Regions from separate parts of the Pseudarthrobacter sp. lyk4-40-TYG-27 genome, predicted to be linked through region 2. Evidence: predicted binding sites of a transcription regulator. Region 2 holds the regulator's gene; the other holds the start of a gene.

Region 1 (4,412 bases), on a different contig from region 2:
CGTCCCCGCCGACGGGTACTACGAATGGAAGCAAGGGCCCGGGAAGTCCAAGCAGCCCTATTATGTGCACCCCGGTGAGGACCACGGGCTGGTATTCGCCGGCCTTTACGAGTGGTGGAAGGACCCGTCCATTCCGGAAGGGGAACCAGGGCGCTGGCTGCTGTCCACTTCCATCCTCACGGCGGACACCCCACCGCCCGGGACTGAATCCACCATCTTCGGGAAGCTGACGGAACTGCACGACCGCGTGCCCCTGCCCATGGACAAGGCCACCACGCAGGCTTGGCTGGACCCGCAGGCTGACGACGCAGCCGCCCTTGTGGACCTGGTGCGGGCCGGGGTCAAGGAAGCTGCCGCCGACTGGCACGTGGAGTCCGTGGGCAAGGACGTGGGGAACGTCCGCAACAACGGACCGGACCTGATCCGCCCTGTGGAGTTACTGTTCTAGCAGCCACTGCCCAGGGTGCGGACGCCGTCACACGGTGACCGTGCCGGCGTCGTCCACGGTCCACGTGGGGTTGTAGGCGACTTCCCAGCGGAAGCCGTCAGGATCCGCGAAGTACCCCGTGTAGCCGCCCCAGGGCTGGGTAACGGGTTCGGCGATGATGGCTGCCCCCGCCGCTGCGGCCTCTTCCATGACCCGGTCCACGTCCCCGGCGCTGGCCAGGTTATGGCTGAGGGTGATGCAGGGAACCCCGTCCGGCGGGCTGACGCCTGCCTCCGCCTGCATCTGCCGGGCGTCCCAGAGGGAGAGCACCAGTCCGTGGTTCACCTGGATGAACAGCACCTCCCCGGCAACCTCGCGGTGGACCGGCCAGCCGAGGCCGTCGATGTAGAAGGCCCGCGACCGGTCAACGCTGCGGACGCCGAGGGAGATAAAGTCGACTCTTGGCTCCATGCTTCGATACTGTCAGATGATGGCGACAATTCAAGGAAACGATCGGGATGCCCAGGCCGACAGGGAACAGCTCGCAGCTGTCCGGGTTGCCGTCGATGAGGTGGATGACCAGATTGTTGCCCTCATCGCCCGCCGCGAGCGGCTGATCCGGATCGCCGGCACCCTGAAAGGCGACGACGCCGAGGTGCGGGCCCCCGGCCGGGTGGAGCGGATCATCGAGCACGTCCGGGCCGCGGCAGAGAAAAAAGACATTGACCCGGACATCGTCGAGTCAACCTACCGGGCCATGATCTCCGCGTTCATTGAACTCGAACTGAAGATCCATAAGGAAAACAGCTAAGGAAACCCCTACAGGGTTTCCTCTACCGGAACCCCATGCTGGAACTCCCGCCCGTCCGCCTCGCTGAAGGCTGACAGGACGTGTCCTTTCCCGAGCCCGTTCAAGGCCGTGGCGGGAAAGCTCCCGGTAATGGTGTTTTCCGAGTGGGATACGCCGGACAGGTCGTAATCTTCTTCGATTCCCTGGTCCCGGTTGAACGCGTAGCAGGCAATGGCCTCACCGTTCATGAATTCAATGCAAAGCCGCCGCTGCGTTGAATAGTCCGGCGTGGCTCCCATCAAGCCCACCACGTAGGCGCCGGACTCCGGAATGGCGCCATCGATATCGAACGTGGCCACCAGGGTGGAGTCCTGGGTCTTGATGCTTGCCTGCTTCAGGAGTGCGTCATCGGTACTCATGCCATCATCCTGCTCCCTGCCGCACGGTCCGTCCACCCCCGCCTATGTTTTGCCGGCTCCCCGGCGTAGACTTGATTTATTCGAACACATATTCGAATGGAGCATTTGGGAAGAACCGTCCGGGAGGCGCGCATGGGCATGTTCAGCGAGTCCATAGACGTGGCATGTTCCCCCTCCGGGCAGCCTGAATCGTTAACGTGGGCAGGCAGGGACTATCTCGTCTGCGCCGACCCCGTCCGGTGGTATGAACGCCGCCAGTGGTGGGCTGAAGACGCCAGGGCTCCCCTGGGGAGCGGCCCTGGCGTGGTGGACCACGAAATCTGGCGAATCCAGGTGCTTCCCGCTGCTGGGAACAATGCTTCAGAACCCCTGACCCTCGACCTCACCCGGCATGTTGGCAGCGGCCGGTGGCGGCTGCTGCAGATCCATGACGCCCTTCGCCCCAGAACAGCATGAGCTTCACCCACCTTCACGTTTCCACAGCATTCAGCGCCCATTACGGCGTCTCCTGGCCGGAGGAACTTGCACAGGCCGCCGCAAGCGACGGCGCCACTGCCCTGGCATGCACCGACCGGGACGGCCTGTATGGCACCATCAAGCACCTCAAAGCCTGCATGGCTGCAGGCATCGACCCCATCGTGGGGGTGGACCTTGCGGTCTTCGACGACGACGGGGACCACCGCACGCAGGTAGCCGGGCGGGTGGTGGTGCTCGCCCGCGGGCACAACAATGGCGCGGGTTATCGTGCTCTATGCCGGCTGGTTTCCGATGCCCACGCCCGGACCTCCGGGAAGGCCGGGGGAACAGTGCCGGTAGCGATCACCCGCGCCGAATTGGCCTCCCGGACCCTCGACCCGGCAACGCTCAAACCGGTGCTGACCGTGCTGATTGGACCGGATTCCGACGTCGGCAAGGCCATGGGAGGCAGGCGGTACCTCCGTCCCCGAACCCTTTTCAAACAATGGCTGGATGCCATGCCCGCGGGAACCGTCGTTGCAGAAATCGTCTCCCAGCTCAGCGCGCCCGGCTTCCCCCTCAGCACTGCCCATGCAGTCCGCATGCTCCGGCTCGCCGAAGAACACCACGTCCCCGCCATCCTCAGCAACGCGGTGCGGTATTGCGCTGCGGACGGGGCGCCAACCGCGGATGTCCTTGACTCTGCCCGGACGCTGAAGTCCCTGCCGGAGCTGGCAGGGGAACCGCTGCTCCAGCCCACAGGCCAGGGGTGGCTGAAAACCGCGGAACAGATGCTCGGCCTGGGAAAGGAAATCATTACCGCAGCAGGGTATGGGGCCGCTGACCTCAAGCAACTGATGGCCCAAACCGAGGCGCTCGCCGACCTCTGCCGGATGGACCCCACCTCGGACATGGGATGGAAGCAGCCCGTGGTGCCGGAGGCATCAGTCATTGGCATTACCCGGGATCCGCATATGGAACTCATCCAGCGGTGCCATGCCGGAATTGGCAGGCGGTTCCCGGGGATCGGCGGACACGACGAAAAAACGATGCTGGCTCGGCTTGAGCATGAGCTGGGGATCATCCGGAACCTGGGGTTCTCGTCCTACTTCCTGACTGTGGCAGAGGTATCCCGGATGATCCAGGACATGGGAGTCAGGGCGGCAGCCCGTGGGTCCGGGGCGTCCAGCCTGGTCAATTATTTGATCGAGGTAAGCCACGTAAATCCGCTGCAGCACGATCTCATCTTTGAACGGTTCCTCTCCAACGACCGTGCCACCCTGCCGGACATCGACATCGACGTTGAAAGCGCTGAACGCCACAACGTCTACCGCCAAATCTTCGAACGCTTCGGCTCAGAGCGCGTCACCCTGATGAGCATGCAAAACGGCTACCGGGCCCGCGGGGCAGTGCGCGACGCCGGGATGGCGTTGGGGATGGACGATGACGAGGTGGGGGAGATTGCCAAGCAGTTGTGGCGGTTCTCGGCCAGGAAATTCCGCGAAGCGCTGCAGGAAAAACCCGAACTCAAGGAGTTCGCCGGCCGGGTGGAGCACAAAGACGCCGACGGAAACCAGCAGCTGGACCTTCTGGTCGACCTGACGGAGCGGCTGGACCGGCTGCCCCGGCATATCTCGATGCACCCCTGCGGTGTCATCCTGGGAGACGCCACGCTCCTGGACCGCACCCCTGTCCAGCCCAGCGGCCTGGGCCTGCCCATGAGCCAGTTCGATAAACACGACATGGACCCCATGGGAATGCTCAAACTCGATGTCCTCGGCGTCAGGATGCAGAGCGCCATGGCCTTCGCGGTCCGGGAAGTGATCCGCCTGCACCCTTCCAAGGCCGAGGTGGTGGCTGCTGGCCGCCACCCGGCAGGTCCGGATGGCAGGGGACCTGACTACATCGCCGCTGACGGCCGGATCGACCTCAACGCCGTCCCCCTCGATGACGAACCGACCTATGAGCTGATCCGCAGCACCCACACCCTCGGGTGTTTCCAGATCGAATCCCCGGGCCAGCGGGAACTGATTGGAAAGCTGGCACCCCGGGAGTTCAACGACCTCATTATCGACATCTCCTTGTTCCGGCCGGGACCCATGAAATCGGACATGGTCCGTCCCTTCCTGGAACACCGCCATGGGTTCGCCCCGGAGGTGTATCCGCACCCGGACCTCAAGCCCGTTCTCCAGGAAACCCATGGAGTGACGGTCTTCCATGAGCAGATCCTCAAGACGTTCAATGTCATGACCGGTTGTGGGCTGGCCCGCGCGGACGAATTCAGGCGCGCCTTGGGCAACGAAGCGCTGGAGACTGCGGT
Region 2 (4,412 bases):
GCTGCAGGACCTCGTTGGAGCCGTTGGCGGCCCACAGGTTCGTTTCGTCGAGGCCGTGGCCAAGGTACTCGGCCAGGGCCTTGCGGAGCTCGGTGAACTCCCGGTCCGGGTAGCGGTTCAGGCCGGCGGCGGCCTCCGTCACGGCGGCGCTGATGGCGGCACGCACGTCCGCCGGGACGCCATGGGTGTTCTCGTTGACGTTCAGGAGAATGGGGACGTCCAGTTGGGGCGCCCCGTAGGGAGTCAGCCCGCGAAGGTTGCTGCGGAGGGGTAGCCGGTTCAGGCGTTCTAGCTGGTCGTTCACCTGAACAGTTTAGTTGCCGTGGCAACTACCGGAAAATATGACACTTTTGGCCTGCCTCGGAAACGCCCGGACGAAGAGCTGGCGGCAGCCTCCGGGGGACGCGCACCCGCAGTCACCAGGCCGCGGCGCCAGGCTGCCGCTCCGCGGTAGCCGCTCAAGAAGGGGTCAGTGGCTGGGGACGAAGAGCTGCTGCCCGGGCAGGACCGCGCCGGCGGACAGGTTGTTGAGCTGGACGATGTCGGCCACGACGTCCCGTGCATCCCGGTTCGGGGCCACGGCGCCGGCGATGGACCACAGGGACTGGCCGGGCTGGACCGTGACTGTCACCGTGGGCGTCACGGCGAGGTCCGCGGCGGAATCGGAGGCCTTGGCCGGGGAGTGGAAAAGTCCCGCCAAGGAGAGCAGCAGGACCGCGAGGAGAATCAGCGGCACTCCCACCAGGACGATCCGCCCCCGCCGGGTCAACCGAAGCGGCGCCGGTGATGGCGCAGTTCCGGCACTGATCCGCCCGCTGCCGGACGAGTGGCGCTCCCCGGCCAGGAACTCCGGACGGGATATGTGGGAAAGAGTTAAAGCTGACATGAACTGAGCCCTCCTGGACCTGCCGTGCTGCCCGGGTGTCCGCCGCTGCCGTCCTGCCTGCCGTGCCGGAATACCAATCTCTTCCGGCCAGGTCTTCGAACAGGCCATGCAATGGTTAGAACACATATTCGAACTTTGCTTACTAAGTTTTAGCACCTATCAACGAACAATGTCGAGACTCGCTAGAACAAATGTTTGAAAAAGCAATGTGGCTGGCCTAGCTTGGAAACCAAGAACAACCACCACTGAAGTTGAACAGCAGGGTCTGACAATGACAGCGGTGACCCTTCACGCAACGCCGGCCTACGGCGTGGGGCGGAAGATCCGGCGGCAAGCGAAAGGCATTGGCGAACATGGCAGCAGCAGCCGCCGGGGGCAGGACGGCCCCGCAACCAAAGAGGACTCCGAAGGGGCTTACCCCGCGGCAGAAGAAGATCCTCGAGACCATCCAGCGGTCCGTCAATGACAACGGCTACCCGCCCTCGATGCGCGAGATCGGCGACACGGTGGGCCTTGCGAGCTTGTCCAGCGTGACCCATCAGCTGTCCCAGCTGGAGAAGCTGGGCTACCTCCGGCGCGACCCGAAGCGGCCGCGGGCCATGGAGGTGCTCATGCCCCTCACGCTTGACGGCGGCGGCGGGAAGCCGATTGCCGCCTCAGCGCCGCAGACACCCGGCGCCACCGTAACGGAGCTGCCTACCGCGCTGGACACCGCCATGGTTCCGCTCGTGGGCCGGATTGCCGCCGGCGGTCCCATCCTCGCCGAGCAGCTCGTCGAGGATGTCATGCCGCTCCCCCGCCAACTTGTGGGCCAGGGTGAACTGTTCATGCTCAAAGTGGCCGGGGACTCCATGGTGGACGCCGCCATCTGCGACGGAGACTGGGTCGTGGTGCGCCGCCAGGCGGACGCCGTCAACGGTGATATCGTCGCTGCCCTGCTCGATGACGAAGCAACCGTCAAGACCTTCCGCCAGCGGGACGGCCACACCTGGCTGCTCCCGCAGAACACGCAGTACGAACCCATCCTGGGCGACCACGCGACCATCATGGGCAAAGTGGTTTCGGTGCTGCGGTCCCTCTGACACCGCCTGTCACCTCCGGCCGCGGCAGGCCTCTATTCAGAGGCCTCCGCGCCGAGCCTGGTGAGTGCGGCCAGCGCCTTGCTGCGGTCCGTAGTGGACCAGAAAGGCGGCAGCGCGGCCCGCAGGAAGCCCGCATAACGTTCGGTTGCCAGCCGCGAATCCAGCACCGCCACCACTCCTTTGTCGCCGGTTGACCGGATCAGCCGCCCGGCGCCCTGCGCCAGCCGGATGGCCGCGTGGGTAGCCGACACCGACATGAAACCGTTGCCACCGGCCTGGGCCACGGCCCGCGACCGAGCTGTCATGAGGGGATCGTCCGGCCGGGGGAAGGGAATCCGGTCGATCACCACGAGCCGGCACGACCCGCCCGGAACGTCCACCCCCTGCCACAGGGACATAGTCCCGAAGAGGCAGGTATCCGGTTCGTCCGCGAACTGCTTGACCAGGGCGGTCATGGTTGACTCGCCCTGGCAGAGCACGGTCATATCGAGCTTGGGCCGCAGGGCATCGGCGGCCTCCTCCGCAGCCCGACGCGAGGAAAAGAGGCAAAGAGCCCCGCCACCGGATGCTTTGATGAGCGCCTCGAGCTCCTCCAGGGCTTCCGGCGAAACACCCCGGCCCGGTTTGGGCAGGTGTCCCGCCACGTAGAGGATGCCCTGTTTGGGGTAGTCGAAGGGTGAGCCGACATCCACCCCCGTCCAGCTGGGAGCTCCGTCGCCTATCAGTCCCAGCCCGCCCGCTGCCGGTTCGAACGCGGACCCGATGGCCAGGGTGGCAGAGGTCAGCACAACAGTGTGGCCGGCGAAGAGTCCTTCCCTCAGCCGCCCGGCAACGGACAGCGGCGCGATGTTGACCAGCACCGGCGCATTCTCGTCAGGCTGGGAGTAGCCCTGGCCGGGGTCGAAGGTGCTCGCGCGCGAGAACCAGACCACTTCGCGGTTCTCCCGGGCAGCCAGCAGCCGTTCGCATAATTCAAGGATCAGCATGAGGCGGGACCGGGCGAGCTGCCGCCCGCCGTCGGCCGTGGTGTTGCTGTCCCCCTTGGAATCGGACAGCGCCGCGCGGCAGGCCTCACGCAGCTGGTCCACGCAGTTCAGCTGTTCGTCGTTCAGGCCGTTGGGCAGCAGGCCGTTCGGGGCCCCGGCGAGGGCCAGCTCAAGGTTGGCGGCCGCAGCGTTCAGGGCGTCAACGGTGATGGCCGTGTGTTTGCGGGCACCTGATGCGGCGGCGTGCACCATGGCGACGGACAACTGCCCGGAGACGGCCCCGGTGACGCGGTCCTGCAGTTCATGCGCCTCGTCCACTACCACGACGTCATATTCGGGCAGCACGGCGAGCCCCTCGAAGGCGCTGACGGCGAGCATGGCGTGGTTGGTCACCACGACGTCTGCCTCGGCCGCGTCCTGCCGCGCCAGTTCACTGAAGCACTCAGCGGCCATGGGACATTTTTGCGCCCCCAGGCATTCCATGGAGGTCACGGACACCTGCCGCCATGCACGGTCGGTCACGCCGGGAAGGAGCTCGTCACGGTCGCCGGTGGCGGTCTTCTCGGCCCACTCCCGCAGCCGCACCACTTCCTTGCCCAGCTGGGAGGCGGGACCGCCCACAGAGGCGGCGAAGTGCGGCACGCTGGTGTCCTCGCCCAGGGAGAACAGCTGGCCCTCCGAAGGCTCTTCGGAAGGGAACCCGCCCTCCACCTTGTGGCGGCAGACGTAGTTGGACCGCCCCTTGACCAGGGCCACTTTGACGGGCCGATCCAGGGCCGGGGTGATGTTCTTCAGGAGCCGGGGCAGGTCCCTGCCCACGATCTGGGTTTGCAGGGCCAGCGTGGCCGTGGACACCAGGGCGGGCTTATTGCTTTCCAACGCGTGGGCAATGAGCGGTACCAGGTAGGCCAGGGACTTGCCGGTCCCGGTGCCGGCCTGGACCAGGAGATGGTTGCCCGAACTGATGGCCCGGGCCACCTGGCGGGCCATTTCGTGTTGTCCGGTGCGGCTTTGTCCGCCCATGCCGGCGACGGCGCGGTCGAGCAGTTCAAGGACGAACTGCTCGCCGGCCGCCTGCGCAGCTTCCCCGGCCGCGAGGTCAGTCATTGAGGGCGAAGGGTTCCAGCTCGGATGCCAGGCCCTCGCGGACCATCACCACGGCCCTGGTACCTTCCTCAACGTGGTCGAGGTGGATGATTTCGGCGTCGGATTCGTGCAGCTTGCTGAGCAGGTCGCCCCGGTCGTACGGAATGAGCAGTTCAAGCTTCACGCTGGGCCTCGGGATGGCGTCGCTGATGGCCTTCAGCAGCTCGGCAATACCCTCACCCGTCCGGGCCGAGACCACCACATGGCGTGGTTCGCGCTGCTTCAGCCGCTCGATCACGAAGGGATCGGCGGCATCGGCCTTGTTCAGCACGATGATCTCAGGCACCTTGCGGGCGTCAACTTCGCTGAAGA

The links. Region 2 encodes LexA, which represses DNA repair genes until DNA is damaged. Its sites were predicted from a motif close to TCGAACANNTGTTCGA; they were not measured.
Region 1: QRM96_RS00880 (DUF6504 family protein) is a predicted target of LexA. The motif match lies at 1,717-1,732, and genes of this name have one in related genera.

The regions. Positions count from the first base shown of each region.
Region 1 is NZ_JARVSH010000001.1:171,832-176,243, forward strand. Features, by position in the region: gene QRM96_RS00860 (SOS response-associated peptidase) at 1-448, shown strand, start outside; gene QRM96_RS00865 (VOC family protein) at 476-898, opposite strand; gene QRM96_RS00870 (chorismate mutase) at 915-1,238, shown strand; gene QRM96_RS00875 (hypothetical protein) at 1,247-1,636, opposite strand; gene QRM96_RS00880 (DUF6504 family protein) at 1,769-2,092, shown strand; gene QRM96_RS00885 (DNA polymerase III subunit alpha) at 2,089-4,412, shown strand, end outside.
Region 2 is NZ_JARVSH010000013.1:26,435-30,846, reverse strand. Features, by position in the region: gene QRM96_RS19285 (histidinol-phosphate transaminase) at 1-304, opposite strand, end outside; gene QRM96_RS19280 (LysM peptidoglycan-binding domain-containing protein) at 470-886, opposite strand; gene lexA (transcriptional repressor LexA) at 1,240-1,968, shown strand; gene QRM96_RS19270 (ATP-dependent DNA helicase) at 2,001-4,061, opposite strand; gene hflX (GTPase HflX) at 4,054-4,412, opposite strand, start outside.